One region of the Streptomyces sp. Qhu_M48 genome, then DNA from elsewhere that is predicted to be linked to it. Evidence: riboswitches for the same ligand, from Rfam matches in the RefSeq annotation. Region 1 holds a riboswitch; each other region holds the start of a gene.

Evidence for each region. Region 1 has a riboswitch for cyclic di-AMP ahead of ACRRSS_RS03250 (transglycosylase family protein). Riboswitches for the same ligand answer to the same signal wherever they lie in the genome.
Region 2: it holds a riboswitch for cyclic di-AMP, as region 1 does, so the genes downstream of both, ACRRSS_RS20050 (LysM peptidoglycan-binding domain-containing protein) here and ACRRSS_RS03250 (transglycosylase family protein) in region 1, are expected to answer to the same signal.
Region 3: it holds a riboswitch for cyclic di-AMP, as region 1 does, so the genes downstream of both, ACRRSS_RS26705 (M23 family metallopeptidase) here and ACRRSS_RS03250 (transglycosylase family protein) in region 1, are expected to answer to the same signal.
Region 4: it holds a riboswitch for cyclic di-AMP, as region 1 does, so the genes downstream of both, ACRRSS_RS34405 (M23 family metallopeptidase) here and ACRRSS_RS03250 (transglycosylase family protein) in region 1, are expected to answer to the same signal.

What each region holds. Positions count from the first base shown of each region.
Region 1 covers NZ_CP195432.1:639,882-643,078, forward strand. The annotation lists gene ACRRSS_RS03240 (cytochrome P450 family protein) at 1-350, shown strand, start outside; gene ACRRSS_RS03245 (transglycosylase family protein) at 485-1,573, shown strand; cyclic di-AMP (ydaO/yuaA leader) riboswitch at 1,832-2,006, shown strand; gene ACRRSS_RS03250 (transglycosylase family protein) at 2,010-2,735, shown strand; gene eno (phosphopyruvate hydratase) at 3,046-3,197, shown strand, end outside.
Region 2 covers NZ_CP195432.1:4,416,324-4,419,520, reverse strand. The annotation lists gene ACRRSS_RS20055 (phosphoribosyltransferase family protein) at 1-401, shown strand, start outside; gene ACRRSS_RS20050 (LysM peptidoglycan-binding domain-containing protein) at 395-1,258, opposite strand; cyclic di-AMP (ydaO/yuaA leader) riboswitch at 1,264-1,420, opposite strand; gene ACRRSS_RS20045 (DUF6197 family protein) at 1,792-2,433, shown strand; gene ACRRSS_RS20040 (phosphocholine-specific phospholipase C) at 2,526-3,197, opposite strand, start outside.
Region 3 covers NZ_CP195432.1:5,952,298-5,955,494, reverse strand. The annotation lists gene ACRRSS_RS26715 (M16 family metallopeptidase) at 1-157, shown strand, start outside; gene ACRRSS_RS26710 (M16 family metallopeptidase) at 184-1,551, shown strand; cyclic di-AMP (ydaO/yuaA leader) riboswitch at 1,752-1,912, shown strand; gene ACRRSS_RS26705 (M23 family metallopeptidase) at 1,925-2,695, shown strand; gene ACRRSS_RS26700 (GntR family transcriptional regulator) at 2,898-3,197, shown strand, end outside.
Region 4 covers NZ_CP195432.1:7,637,469-7,640,665, forward strand. The annotation lists gene ACRRSS_RS34400 (aldo/keto reductase) at 1-547, opposite strand, end outside; gene ACRRSS_RS34405 (M23 family metallopeptidase) at 597-1,745, opposite strand; cyclic di-AMP (ydaO/yuaA leader) riboswitch at 1,757-1,902, opposite strand; gene ACRRSS_RS34410 (PP2C family protein-serine/threonine phosphatase) at 2,104-3,197, opposite strand, start outside.

The sequences.
Region 1 (3,197 bases):
ACGCCACGCAGCCGTTGACCATCGGCGGGCAGGAGATCCCGGCGGGGGACCCGGTGCTCGTGGTGCTCGCCGCCGCCGACCGGGACCCGGAGCGGTTCGACGGGCCGGACACCCTCGAGCTCGCGCGGCGCGACAACCAGCACCTCGGGTACGGGCACGGCATCCACTACTGCCTGGGCGCACCGCTCGCCCGCCTGGAGGGGCAGACCGCGCTCGCCACCCTGCTGACTCGCCTGCCGGACCTGCGACTTGCCGCCGATCCGGCCGAACTGCGCTGGCGTGGCGGGCTCATCATGCGGGGATTGCGCACGCTTCCGGTGGAGTTCTCCCCTTCCGTACGGGTCCACTGAACTGACGTGGCGTCAGAACTGTGATCTTCGCGTGATCGCGGGTCCATCGACTTGTGATGAGTGTTCGAATGCGGCTACGTTTCGCCGCAGTCTCAGCCGTCACGAGTCACATCCGTCACGCGAAAGGCGCATCTATGCGTTCCGGGAACGGACGACACCGTCGCCCCCGTCAGGCCCCCGCCATCGTCGTCGCCGCGGGCGTGACCGGATCCGCCATGGCGCTGCCTCTGCTCGCCACCGGATCCGCGTCCGCCGCGGACGCGGCCACCTGGGACCGGGTCGCCGAGTGCGAGTCCGGCGGTCAGTGGAGTGCCAACTTCGGCAACGGCATGTACGGCGGCCTCCAGTTCACCCAGGACAGCTGGGAGCGCAACGGCGGCCTCGCCTACGCGCCCAGCCCCGACCTGGCCAGCCGCGGCCAGCAGATCGCCGTGGCCGAGAAGGCCCTCGCCAAGGGCAGCACCGAGTGGGCCACCTGCGCGCCGATCGCCGGCCTGACGAACGACGGAAAGGCCACCGGGGTGAACCCTGGACCCACGTCCGTCCCGACGACCCCGGCCGCCGTCCCGGAGTCGAGCTGGAACACGGGACTCCCCGAGGCCTCCACGGCCACCAAGGGCTCCACGGGGGCCGGCAAGGCCGCCGAGTCCCCGCGGAAGGCCACCGGGCCGGTCTCGCCGACCGCGCCCGTGTCGCCCACGGCGCCCGCCACGTCCGTCCCGCCGACCGTGCCCGTCACGCCGACCGCGCCGGTGAGCCCCACCGCTCCGGCGGACTCGGCAGGCCCCTCCGCGCCGACCACCCCGAGCACGCCCGATACGTCCGTTACGCCCGGTACGCCGGAAGGTGACGAGACGTCGGCCTCGCCCGGCACCGGCAAGCACCGGGGCGACGCGGCTCCGGATGAAACCGACAAGAAGGGCAGTGCCGCCGAATCCGGTAGACATGCCTCGAGCAAGGACAAGCCGGCCGAAGAGTCCGAGGTGGCCCCCGTGACCGACGAAGCGACCAACAGGGACGCAACGGACAGTCAGGGCACTTCGGACGCGTACACCGTGCGGCCGGGCGACAGCCTGTCCGACATTGCACAGGAGAACGAACTCCCCGGAGGCTGGACCGCCCTCTATGACGCCAACCGGCGGACCGTGGGCATCGATCCGGACCTCATCCTGCCTGGTCAGAGCCTCGATCTGACGAACGGTTCGCCCGCGCCGGCGGTATGATTAGGGGTCAAATGTCCGGTTCTGGGTAAGTGAGACATGGGTCTCTTCGCCCCAACTGGCGTGTCGCGTCCGCGAAGTTTGCTCCCGTCACCTCTCACCTGCGCAAACACTCCCCACCGGAAGGCAAGGAGGGGCGATATTTCCGCAATGCGCCTCTTTGAACTTCCGGTGGGTCTGTGTCTACGGTCATCACCGCTCGCCACCGCGGGCCCCGTCGACCGAAACGCCGAATCCTGCCGTCGGCCGATGGGAACAGTCGTCGCGTAAGCGCCGAAGGCAGGAGTGGGGGACCCAAGGTAAGTGCCGGTCCCGGCCGTTGAGACAGACGGCCGACGATCGGCTTGGGGTGAAGCCGCGTGCTAGGACACGCGGCCGGGCAACTCTTCCGGCCCGAACCCGACAGCTCACCTCACAGGCGTCGGTGAGGAGAATCTCCATGCTGTTTTCCGGTAAGGGCAAACACCGCCGTCCCTCCAAGGCCACCCAGGTCGTCACGCTCGTCGGCGTCACCGGTGTCGCCGTCGCCGCCCCGCTGATGACCGCGGGCACCGCCTCGGCCGCCACGGCCTCCGAGTGGGACCGCGTCGCCCAGTGCGAGTCCGGCGGCAACTGGTCCATCAACACGGGCAACGGCTACTACGGCGGCCTGCAGTTCTCGGCCTCCACCTGGGCCGCGTACGGCGGCACCGCCTACGCCTCGACCGCCAACCAGGCGTCGAAGTCCCAGCAGATCGCCATCGCCGAGAAGGTCCTCGCGGGCCAGGGCAAGGGCGCGTGGCCGAGCTGCGGCGTGGGCCTCTCCGGCGCCTCGTACGACGGCGGCGCCGCCGAGAGCGCGCCGCAGCAGAACACCCAGCAGCCGCAGCAGGAGCGGAAGGCCGAGCAGCCGACCACCCGCAGCGAGCAGCGCCAGGCCCCGAAGAAGGCGACGCAGCAGCAGGCCGCGCCGAAGGCCGCCGCCAAGAAGACCGTCACCACGCCGACCGGCAAGACGGTCAAGAAGGGTGACGGCGAGTACAAGGTCACCACCGGCGACACCCTCAGCAAGATCGCTCAGACGCAGGGCGTGAAGGGCGGCTGGGCCAAGCTCTTCGAGCTGAACAAGGACGTCGTCGAGAACGCCGACCTCATCTACCCGGGCCAGCAGCTCCACCTGAAGTGAGCCCGGCGGTCCGCGTGAGTCCGGCGGCTCACGAGGACCCCACGACCCTCCCGCGGTGACCACCCCGACCCGGCGCGCCCTTCCCCGTGCGCGCCGGGCCGGGGTTCCCCCGTTTCGGGAGGACCTGACGGTTACCGCCCAGTAGATTCGGGGTCCTTCGTCCCCAGATGCATGCCCTTGGGTCCTTTTTCGTCCCAGGGGGCGGGCGCCCGGCTGGCCGGAGCCCCCGAGCCGGTTAGGCTCTTGTCGCAAGGCCGAGCGACCCTGCACCGGTCCTGCGTCACATCCAGCGTCACATCCCAAAAAGGAGATGCTCGTGCCGTCCATCGACGTCGTCGTAGCCCGGGAAATCCTGGACTCCCGAGGCAACCCCACGGTCGAGGTCGAGGTCGGCCTCGACGACGGCAGCACCGGCCGTGCTGCTGTTCCGTCCGGCGCCTCCACCGGTGCGTTCGAGGCCAT
Region 2 (3,197 bases), 3.8 Mb from region 1:
TGCTCGCCGGCCGGCTCACCGACGCGACGGAGTGGCTGGCCGGGCGCCCGGAGAGCGAGGGCCTCCCGCTGGGGTACTTCGGCGCGAGTACGGGAGCGGCCGCCGCGCTGTGGGCGGCGGGCGATCCCGAGTCCCAGGTGACCGCCGTCGTCTCACGCGGAGGCCGGCCGGACCTCGCGGCCGACCGTCTGGCCCGGGTCCGGGCTCCCACGCTCCTGGTGGTGGGAGGCCGGGACACGCCGGTCCTGGACCTCAACCGGCGGGCCCGGTCCCTGCTGCGCTGCGAGAGCCGGCTGGCCGTCGTCGACGGCGCCACGCACCTCTTCGAGGAGCCGGGCGCCCTGGAGGAGGTGGCGGAGCTCGCCACCTCCTGGTTCAGCGGGCACTTCCGGGGTCAGTAGGCCCCGTTGACCTGGTCCATCGAGCCGTACTTGTCGGCCGCGTAGTTGCAGGCGGCGGTGATGTTGGCGACCGGGTCGAACGGGTCCATCGACGTGCCGGGCACGTGATAGGCGCGGAAGGTCGGGTCGATGACCTGGAGAAGGCCCTTCGAGGGGGTGCCGGCCATCGCGTTGGAGTCCCACAGGTTGATGGCCTGCGGGTTGCCCGAGGACTCACGCATGATGTTGCGGTGGATCCCCTCGTAGGAACCGGGGATCCCGTGCTGGGCCATGACGGCCAGCGACTCGCGGATCCAGCCGTCGAGGTTGTTCGCGTACTGGGTGACGGCGACCGGGGCGGCCTGGACGGCACCGGCGGCGGAGGCCCCCGTGCCGGTGGCGGCGGGCGCGGCGGCCCGACGCTCGGAGCGGTCGGCCCGCTCGGTCGTGGAGGCCTTCTTCGCCTGGGCGGGAGCCGCCTTCGCGGAATCCTTACGAAGCGTCAGTTCAAGGCCCGGGTGAATGAGTGACGGATTGTCACCCACCACGCTCATGTTGGCCCGGTAAAGGCCCTTCCAGCCGCCCTGAATTCCCTTCTTCTGGGCGATCAGGGAAAGCGAGTCGCCGCTCACGACGGTGTAGGTACGGGCGGCGGCCGGGGCGGCGGGAGCCTTGGCGGCGGCCGGGGCCGCGGCAGGAGCGGCGGGGGCGGCGACGGCCCGGGTGGTGAATTCCGGGGCGCCGGAGACGGGCGCGGCACCGGCCGCCGCGGGGGCGATCAGCGGGAGGGCGAGGGCGACTCCACCTGTGCCGACCAGCGCGAGTCCATGGGAGACGGCGCGGCGTCGGGGGCGGCGGTGCTTACCGTGAGCAGGCATGACGGGATTCCTCTCCGGCGCCTGCGGGGTGAGCTGTCGGGTTCGGACGGGAGATGTCCGGCCGCGCGCACGCGGCTGCACCCCGAGCCGTCCCGGGATTCCGGGCCGGCGTATTCGTGGGTCCCCCGCTCCTGCCGTCGGGTGAAAAGGGAGGTATTTCGAGCGGTGGCAGGATTAGGCGATCCGCTCGAATGGAGGTGACCGTAGGCCAGTAATGCGACAGAGAACAAGAGGACCGGAGCCCCGGGCCCGGGAATTGGATCACCGAATTCGACGAATTCAAGATCGAACGCGCCGAAGGTCCCTCGAACTTCCTTGTCCGGCCCGGCATGCGCGGACTCCTGCCGCGAGCCTCGTCCCGGGAAAGTGAGTCGCGTCACCAGCGACCGTATGTCCGAATAGGGCTTTTGATTCCATAAATTAAGGAGTGGGCGGTAAAGGCCGCTTCGAAGAGGTGGACACTTGCCCTCAGAAGTCGCAAAACCGACATTCGTCGTGAAAGATGAGGTGACCCCGACCGAGGAGCTGCCCGGATGTCCCCCTCCGCCGCCCTGCTCACCCCCGACGGACTCGACCGCGAGGCCGCCGAGCTCTATGAGAGCGCCACCTGGCAGCGTGTCGTCACGGACTTGACCACCGCCCCGCCCTCCCCGCCCACGTCCCCGCCCACGCCCGTACTGTCGCCCGCGTCCTCGCCCGACGAGAGCTGGCGGGATCTGCTCACCGTGCCGGTGGACCGCCTCGTCGCGGACGCGCTCGTCGCGCTGCCGCCGTCCCCGCCGGCCGAGCACCGCCTCCCTGGCCGGATCGCGGCCGTCCTGCCCGACCGGCTGCACGCCTGGCGCCGTGTCGGCCGTCCGGATCTGCGCCCTTCGGTCCACCTCGGCTACGCGCGCCTCGTCCTGACGGAGTGGGGCTGGCAGAACGCCCCGTACAAGCTGCGTGACGCACGGGGGGCCCGGTGCGTCTGCGGAGCGCTGCTCGCCGCGCACCGGCTCGGCCACGGCAGCGCCCCGACCATGCACGAGGCCGCCGCCTGGATCATGGCCGAGCTCCGGTCGCGGGGCTGGAGCGAGCTGATCGGACCCTGGAACCGGGCTCCGGGCCGTACGGCGGCCGACGCGGTGGCCCTGCTCGACGCCACGATCCACCGCGCGGCGCGCGCGGGCCGCTGACGGCCGTGCCGATGAGCCGGGCGGTGGCCCGGAAGCCGCCCCCGGCTCATCGACGCGGGCCGCCGGGCCGCCGGGCCGCCCGGCCGCCGGCGTCAGCCGGTGACGCTCGCGGCGCCGGTCTCGATGTGGCCGGTGTACCGGCGCGACCAGGTGCCGTCGATGTCGACGACGATCGTGAAGTCGTACCAGCCGTTGTGGAGGGCCACCGCGTTGAAGAAGTCCTCCCGCGTGGAGTTCGCCGGGACCGTGTACGTCCACGGGCCGTCCGTACGGTAGGCGTTCGAGCGGATCGTGAAGGTCACCGGTCCCGCTGAGGTGTTGCTCATCCGGAACCAGAGCGCCGTCCGGCCCGTACCCGCCTCGGGCGCGAACCGGGCCGCCACCTCGACCGCCTTGCCCGCCTTGGAGGCGTCCCCGAGGAAGCGGCGCAGGAAGCGGTTGGGGCCCATCATCGAGATGTCGTACTTGCCCGATCCCGACCCGGTGCCGATGTTGAAGTAGTCGGTCGCCGTGGCGCCCGGGTCGACCGTGTACTGCCAGGCGGCCGTGTCGCGGTGCTGGTGCGGGTGGATCGAGAAATGGGCCGCCCGCTTGGCCTCCGCTCCCTGGTTCGCCATCGAGAACCAGGCCAGGATCTTGCCCGCGGACCCGAACTCGAAGCGGTCGAGGTTGCCGTTCACCTGGTAGGGGAGGGCGCGCGCCGGGCGGGTGCCCGACTCCTGCGCGGGCAGGGTGTTGTTCTGCGGGGCCGGGTTCGGCAGCGG
Region 3 (3,197 bases), 5.3 Mb from region 1:
CGCCGTCGACCGGGTCCTGGCCGTCACCGCCGAGGAGGTGCGGGCCGCCGCCGCGGCCGCGCTGCGCCCCGACAACCGCGCGGTCCTGGTCTACGAGCCCCTGGCGACCGAGCGGGGCGACAACGGCGACGACGACGAAGAGGGAGCGGACCAGTGACCGACGCTGCCGCGTCTTTGACGAGCATGGACTTCCACCCGCAGCCGGAGCCGGGCGCCGCCCGGCCGTGGGCCTTCCCGGCCCCCGACCGCGGAGCCCTGGACAACGGCCTGACGCTGCTGACCAGCCACCGGCCCGGCCAGCAGGTCGTGGCCGTGGAGATCTTCCTGCCGGCCCCGCTGGACGCCGAGCCCGCCGGTCTCGACGGGGTCGCCACCATCATGGCCCGCGCGCTCTCCGAGGGCACGGACCAGCGCAGCGCCGAGGAGTTCGCGGCCGAGTTGGAGCGCTGCGGCGCCACGCTCGACGCGCACGCCGACCACCCGGGCGTACGGGTCTCCCTGGAGGTTCCGGTCTCCCGGCTGCCCAAGGCGCTCGGGCTGCTCTCCGAGGCCCTGATCGCGCCGGCGTTCCTCGACACCGAGATCGAGCGCCTGGTCCGCAACCGTCTGGACGAGATCCCGCACGAGACGGCCAACCCGGGCCGCCGCGCCGCCAAGCAGCTCTCCAAGGAGCTTTTCCCGGCGGAGTCCCGGATGTCCCGGCCGCGCCAGGGCACCGAGGAGACCGTCGCGGCGATCGACGCGGCCTCGGTCCGTGCCTTCTTCGAGGCGTACGTCCGGCCCGCCACGGCCACCGCCGTGGTCGTGGGCGACCTGACCGGCGTCGACCTGGACAAGGTCCTCGCGGAGACACTGGGCGCCTGGACGGGCGAGCCGGGCGAGCCGCTCCCCATGCCGCCGATCACCGCCGACGACACCGGACGGGTCGTCATCGTGGACCGTCCCGGCGCCGTCCAGACCCAGTTGCTGATCGGCCGGATCGGCTCGGACCGGCACGCCTCGGTCTGGCCGGCCCAGGTCCTGGGGACGTACTGCCTCGGCGGCACCCTCACCTCGCGGCTCGACCGGGTCCTGCGCGAGGAGAAGGGCTACACGTACGGCGTGCGGGCGTTCGGGCAGGTGCTCCGCTCCGACGCCGGGGGGAACGGCGCCTCGATGCTCGCCATCAGCGGTTCCGTGGACACCCCCAACACCGGTCCGGCCCTCGACGACCTGTGGAAGGTGCTGCGGACGCTCGCCGCGGAGGGCCTCACGGACGCCGAGCGCGAGACGGCCGTGCAGAACCTGGTGGGCGTCGCGCCGCTCAAGTACGAGACGGCGGCCTCCGTCGCCGGGACGCTCGCCGACCAGGTCGAGCAGCACCTCCCGGACGACTACCAGGCCCAGTTGTACGCGCGCCTGGCCGAGACCGGCACGGTCGAGGCGACCGCGGCCGTGGTCAGCGCGTTCCCGGTGGACCGGCTCGTCACCGTGCTCGTGGGTGACGCGGCGCAGATCGCGGAGCCGGTGCGGGCGCTCGGCATCGGTGAAGTGACCGTCGTGACGGGCTGATTCCGGCCTCTGACACGACAACGGAGGACCCCGGCGGCCTAGTTCGTCGGGGTCCTCCCTTTTGTCCGTATTGGGGGTGACGGTGATCGTTTGCCCTGTGGCATGTCTTACAAAAAGCCGGTCTGGTTGGTGATTGAAAGACGATCCGCATAGCGTCGGGCCGTCTGTTCGTCAGTTGCACGTGCCGCACCCGCGGCATCGGACAGACATCGCCGAGTCCCCGTCAGGCGCGAGCCTGGGGAGCCGGGGACCCACGTCCCTGGGGTGAATCGGGCGCCTTCGTCTCGTACGGAGGAGCTCGTAGGAGACCTTCCTGCTCCGAACCCGTCAGCTAACCCGGTAGGCGAGAGGGAAGGAAAGGATCAGCCCCTACATGGCGTTCACCCGTGCCACCGGGAAGCATCGTGGTCCGAGCCGGATGGCGCGCCGCAGCGTGGGCTTCGCCGGCGCCGCGACGCTGGCCACCACCGGCGTCATCGGAACCCTCGCCTCCCCGGCGCTCGCCGCCGACACGGAGCCCCGCTCCGCCGAGGACACCGGGCTCACCAAGGTGATCACCGAGGACTCCCTCGTCGACCGGCTCAACGCCCAGGCCGCCGCCCAGGAGCGGGAGGCCTTCGAGGCCGCCGCCAAGGCGAAGGCCCAGGCCGAGGCGGAGCGCAAGGCCGAGGCCCGCGCCAAGGAGATCCGGGCGGAGAAGGAGCGTGCCGCCCGTGAGGCCGAGCGCCGCCGCCTCGCCTCCTTCCAGCTCCCCGTCGCCGGCACGTACGTCTCCACCGGCTACCAGACCGGCGGCTCCCTCTGGTCCTCCGGCAGCCACTCCGGCATCGACTTCCACGCCGCCTACGGCAGCAGCGTCGTCTCCGTCGGTTCCGGCACCGTCGTCGAGGCCGGCTGGGGCGGCGCGTACGGCAACAACATCGTCATCCGGATGAACGACGGCACGTTCACCCAGTACGGTCACCTCGCCTCCGTCGGGGTCCACGTCGGCCAGACCGTCGAGCCCGGCCAGCGGATCGGCGTCTCCGGCTCCACCGGCAACTCGACCGGCCCGCACCTCCACTTCGAGGCGCGGTCGACCGCCGAGTACGGCTCCGACATCAACCCGGTCGCCTACCTCCGGGCGCGCGGCGTCGACGTCTGACCCGAGACCACCCGGCGCGGCGGGACCACCGCGCGTCGCAAAAGCCCCGGCTCGTACTGAGCCGGGGCTTTTCGTCGGTCAAAAGGCGGCCATATTCCGCTGGGGCATCGGAAATTCCGGCGAGCTGCAATAGAGTCGCAGATCGGGCGCAGAACAGGCGCCGCTCGAATTGACTCGCGCAGACCCAAGGCGGAGGTCGGACATGCGCATTCCCGCGCACTCGGTATGCACGGCGATCCGGGACGACATCGTCTCCGGCGTCTTCGAGCGGGGCAGCCGGCTGACCGAGGAACAGCTGGCCCGCCGGTACGGGGTGTCCCGCGTCCCGGTCCGGGAGGCCCTGCGCACCCTGGAGTCCGAGGGCTTCGTCGTCACCCGCCGCCACGCGGGCGCGCACGTCGCCGAGCCCACCGACCAGGAGGCGGCCGATCTGCTCGACATGCGGGCGCTGCTCGAACCGCTGGGGGCCGCCCGCGCCGCCCAGCGCCGCACGGAGGCCCAC
Region 4 (3,197 bases), 7.0 Mb from region 1:
GCGGCTGGAGGGCGACGTACCGGGCGAGGCCCTCGGACTCGGCGAAGTCGAGGGAGGCGCGCAGCCGCTCCGGGGAGATGTTGGAGGCGGCGACGGCCCGCACCTTGCCGTCCTTCACCAGCTGGTCGAGGGCGGTGACGATCTCCTCGACGGGGACGGACTCGTCGTCGAAGTGCGTGTAGTAGAGGTCGATGTGGTCGGTGCCGAGACGGCGCAGCGACTCCTCGGCGGCGGCCTTGATCGTGGCCGCGGAGAGCCCCTTGAAGCGGGGGTGGGAGCCGACCTTGGTGGCGACGACGATGTCGTCGCGGTTGCCGCGCGAGGCGAGCCAGCGGCCGATGACGGTCTCGGACTCGCCGCCCTCGTTGCCCTCGGCCCAGGCCGAGTAGACGTCGGCGGAGTCGACGAAGTTGCCGCCGGCGGCGGTGTAGGCGTCGAGGACGGCGAAGGACTGCGCCTCGTCGGCGGTCCAGCCGAAGACGTTGCCGCCCAGGGCGACGGGGAAGACGTGCAGGTCGGAGCTGCCCAGCGGGCGGAGGGAGGTCATGGGTCGGTCAACCGTCCGCACCGCCGGGCCTATTCCGGGAGGGGCCGCGTCAGACGCTGAGGCCCTTGGAGCGGAGCCACTGCGCCGGGTCGATGCCGTCACCGCCGGCCGTGTGCACCTCCATGTGGAGGTGGGCGCCGGTGACGTTGCCGGTGGCGCCGACGCGGCCGATGGTCTCGCCGGTGCCCACGGTCTGGCCGACGCCGACCGTCATGGAGGAGAGGTGGCAGTACCAGACCTCGGTGCCGTCGGAGAGCTCCAGGACGATCCGGTAGCCGTAGGAGCCGGACCAGCCGGCGGACTTGACGGTGGCGCCGTGGACCGCCTTGAGGGGGGTGCCGGTGGGCGCGGCGAAGTCGAGGCCGGTGTGGTGGCCGGAGGACCACATCGAGCCGGACTGCATGTAGGTGGCGGAGAGGGTGTACGAGGAGAGGGGCATCGAGTAGCTCGCGGCGAGCTTGGCGAGGCGCTCGGCCTCGGCCTTCGCCTTGGCTTCCGCTTCCGCCTTGGCCTTGGCTTCCGCCTCGGCCTTCGCCTTCGCCTCGGCGGCCGCCTTCTCCGCCGCGTCGGCCTTGGCGGCGGCCTCCGCGGCGGCCTTCTCGGCCGCGGCCTTCTCGGCCGCCGCCTTGTCGGCGGCGTCGGCGGAGGCCTGCTGCTGTTCGGCCTGCTGGAGGATGCGGGCGCGCAGGGCCTCGCCCGCGTCGCCGGCGCCGGACGGCGCGTTCGTGGCCGGACCGGCCTGGTCGGTCAGGGACGCCTGGACGTACTGCCCGCCCTGCGCCTCCCGCTCCTCGTCGAGCGTGGTGTACGTGGCGACGGTGAGCGGGTTGGGGTTGGCGCGGGCCGCGCTGACCGTCTCCTGGGGCTCCTCGGGGAGGAGGTCGCCGACGCCGGGGAGGTCGTGGGCGTCCGGCAGGCCGAGGTCGGGGAGGTCCGGCAGCGATATCGCCACCGGCGGCCTCTCCTGCGCGGTGGCGAGGCCGCCCGCGCCGACGGCCGCGATGACACCGACGCCGAGGACGGTGGAGGAACGGGCGAAGTTGGAGCGCTGCTTGACGACCCGGTGTCGGCCGCCGGAGCGGTTCTGGGCGCGGAGGGAATCCTCGGTGGGGTTCCACTCGGTGTCCGGAGCGGCGGGACCCGCACCACCACCGAAGGCATCGAAGGGGGCTTCGGGTGGGGGAGTGTTGGACGCCACGAAGGCGCGCTCCTTTCCTTCCTTCTCGCCTACCGGGTTAGCTGACGGGTTCGGAGCAGGAAGGTCTCCTACGGGCGCGTCGCACAGGTGCGAAGGGCCCGATTCACCCCAAGTAGTGGTTCCCCGGTTCCTTTTCAGGATTCGGCGCGTGCGCACGGTGCCGCCTCTTGCGGCGGCTGGGACGACCGCGCTGCGTTATCGAACGTTAATAGACAGGGGGTCCCGATTCCAAGCCGTTCCTCTTGATCATTCACAGGATTGGGCGGGAATGGCCCGAGTTGACCCCCCTTCAGTAAGGGGCGGCCAAACCTTTGCGATCTGACGTTTCGTCAATTGTTATCGCAGCGACACCTCTCGACTACGACCGGTGACCGGGCCCGCCCGGCGGCACCACCGGCATCGTCCGGCGCCGCTCCGGCTGCCCCGTCGCCGGCCGGCTCACCGCGAGCAGCGCCATGTCGTCCGTCGACCGGCCGCCCGTGTGCAGCCGTACGTCGTCCACGAGCGCGTCGAGCAGCTCCTCGGGCCCCGGGAAGATCCGGCCGGCGAGGCGCGCCCCCGGGTCGTAGAAGACGCCCTCCGGGTTCCGCGCCTCGGAGAGACCGTCGGTGTAGAAGAGCAGCGTCGCACCCGGCGGGTACGGTCGCGCCTCGGCCCGGTCCGGCCACGCCGCCAGATCGCCCATGCCGAGCGGCAGCGCGAAGTCCCCCGGCTCCAGTGTGTCCAGGCGCCCGTCCGCGTACAGCATCAGCGGGGGCGGATGCCCCCGGTTGACGACCCGTACGAAGCCCTCGAAGGTGCCGCCGCCGTCGCCGCGCGGGATCTCGGCCAGGACGGCCGTGGTGAACCCCTCGAAGGCGTCGGGCCCGTCCCTGCGGGTGCCCTCCCGGGCCAGGGCCCGTTCGAGCCGCTGCGCCACGCCCTCCAGGGTCCGCTCCTGCTCGGCCGCCTCGCGGAACGCCCCGATGACGACGGCGACGGCCTCGACCGCGTCCATGCCCTTGCCCCGGACGTCCCCGAGCACGAGCCGCACCCCGTGCGGGGTGTCCTGGACCGCGAAGAGGTCGCCGCCGATGAACGCGTCCGCCTGCGCCGCCTCGTAGCGGGCCGCGCACTGCAGCCCGCCGATCCGCTCGGCGGGCGTCGGCAGCACCGCCTTCTGCGCGGTCTCCGCGATGACCCGCGCGGAGGCGAGCCGCTCGCCGCTGCGGCGCACGACCCGGTTGATGAGGAGCGCGAGCGCGGAGACGGTGAGCACGGTCAGGGCCTCGGTGAGGGCCGGGACCTCGTAGACGGTGTCGTTGTAGACGTGCAGCCCGACGGAGGCGAGGACGGCGGCGATCCCCGTGAGGAGCGTCGTGAGGGTGGAGAAGAACGGCGCCGCGATCAGCGGGGCGGCGGAGAAGAGGGGCGCCGCGCTGTACTGCGGCGGGGTCAGGACGTCGAAGACGA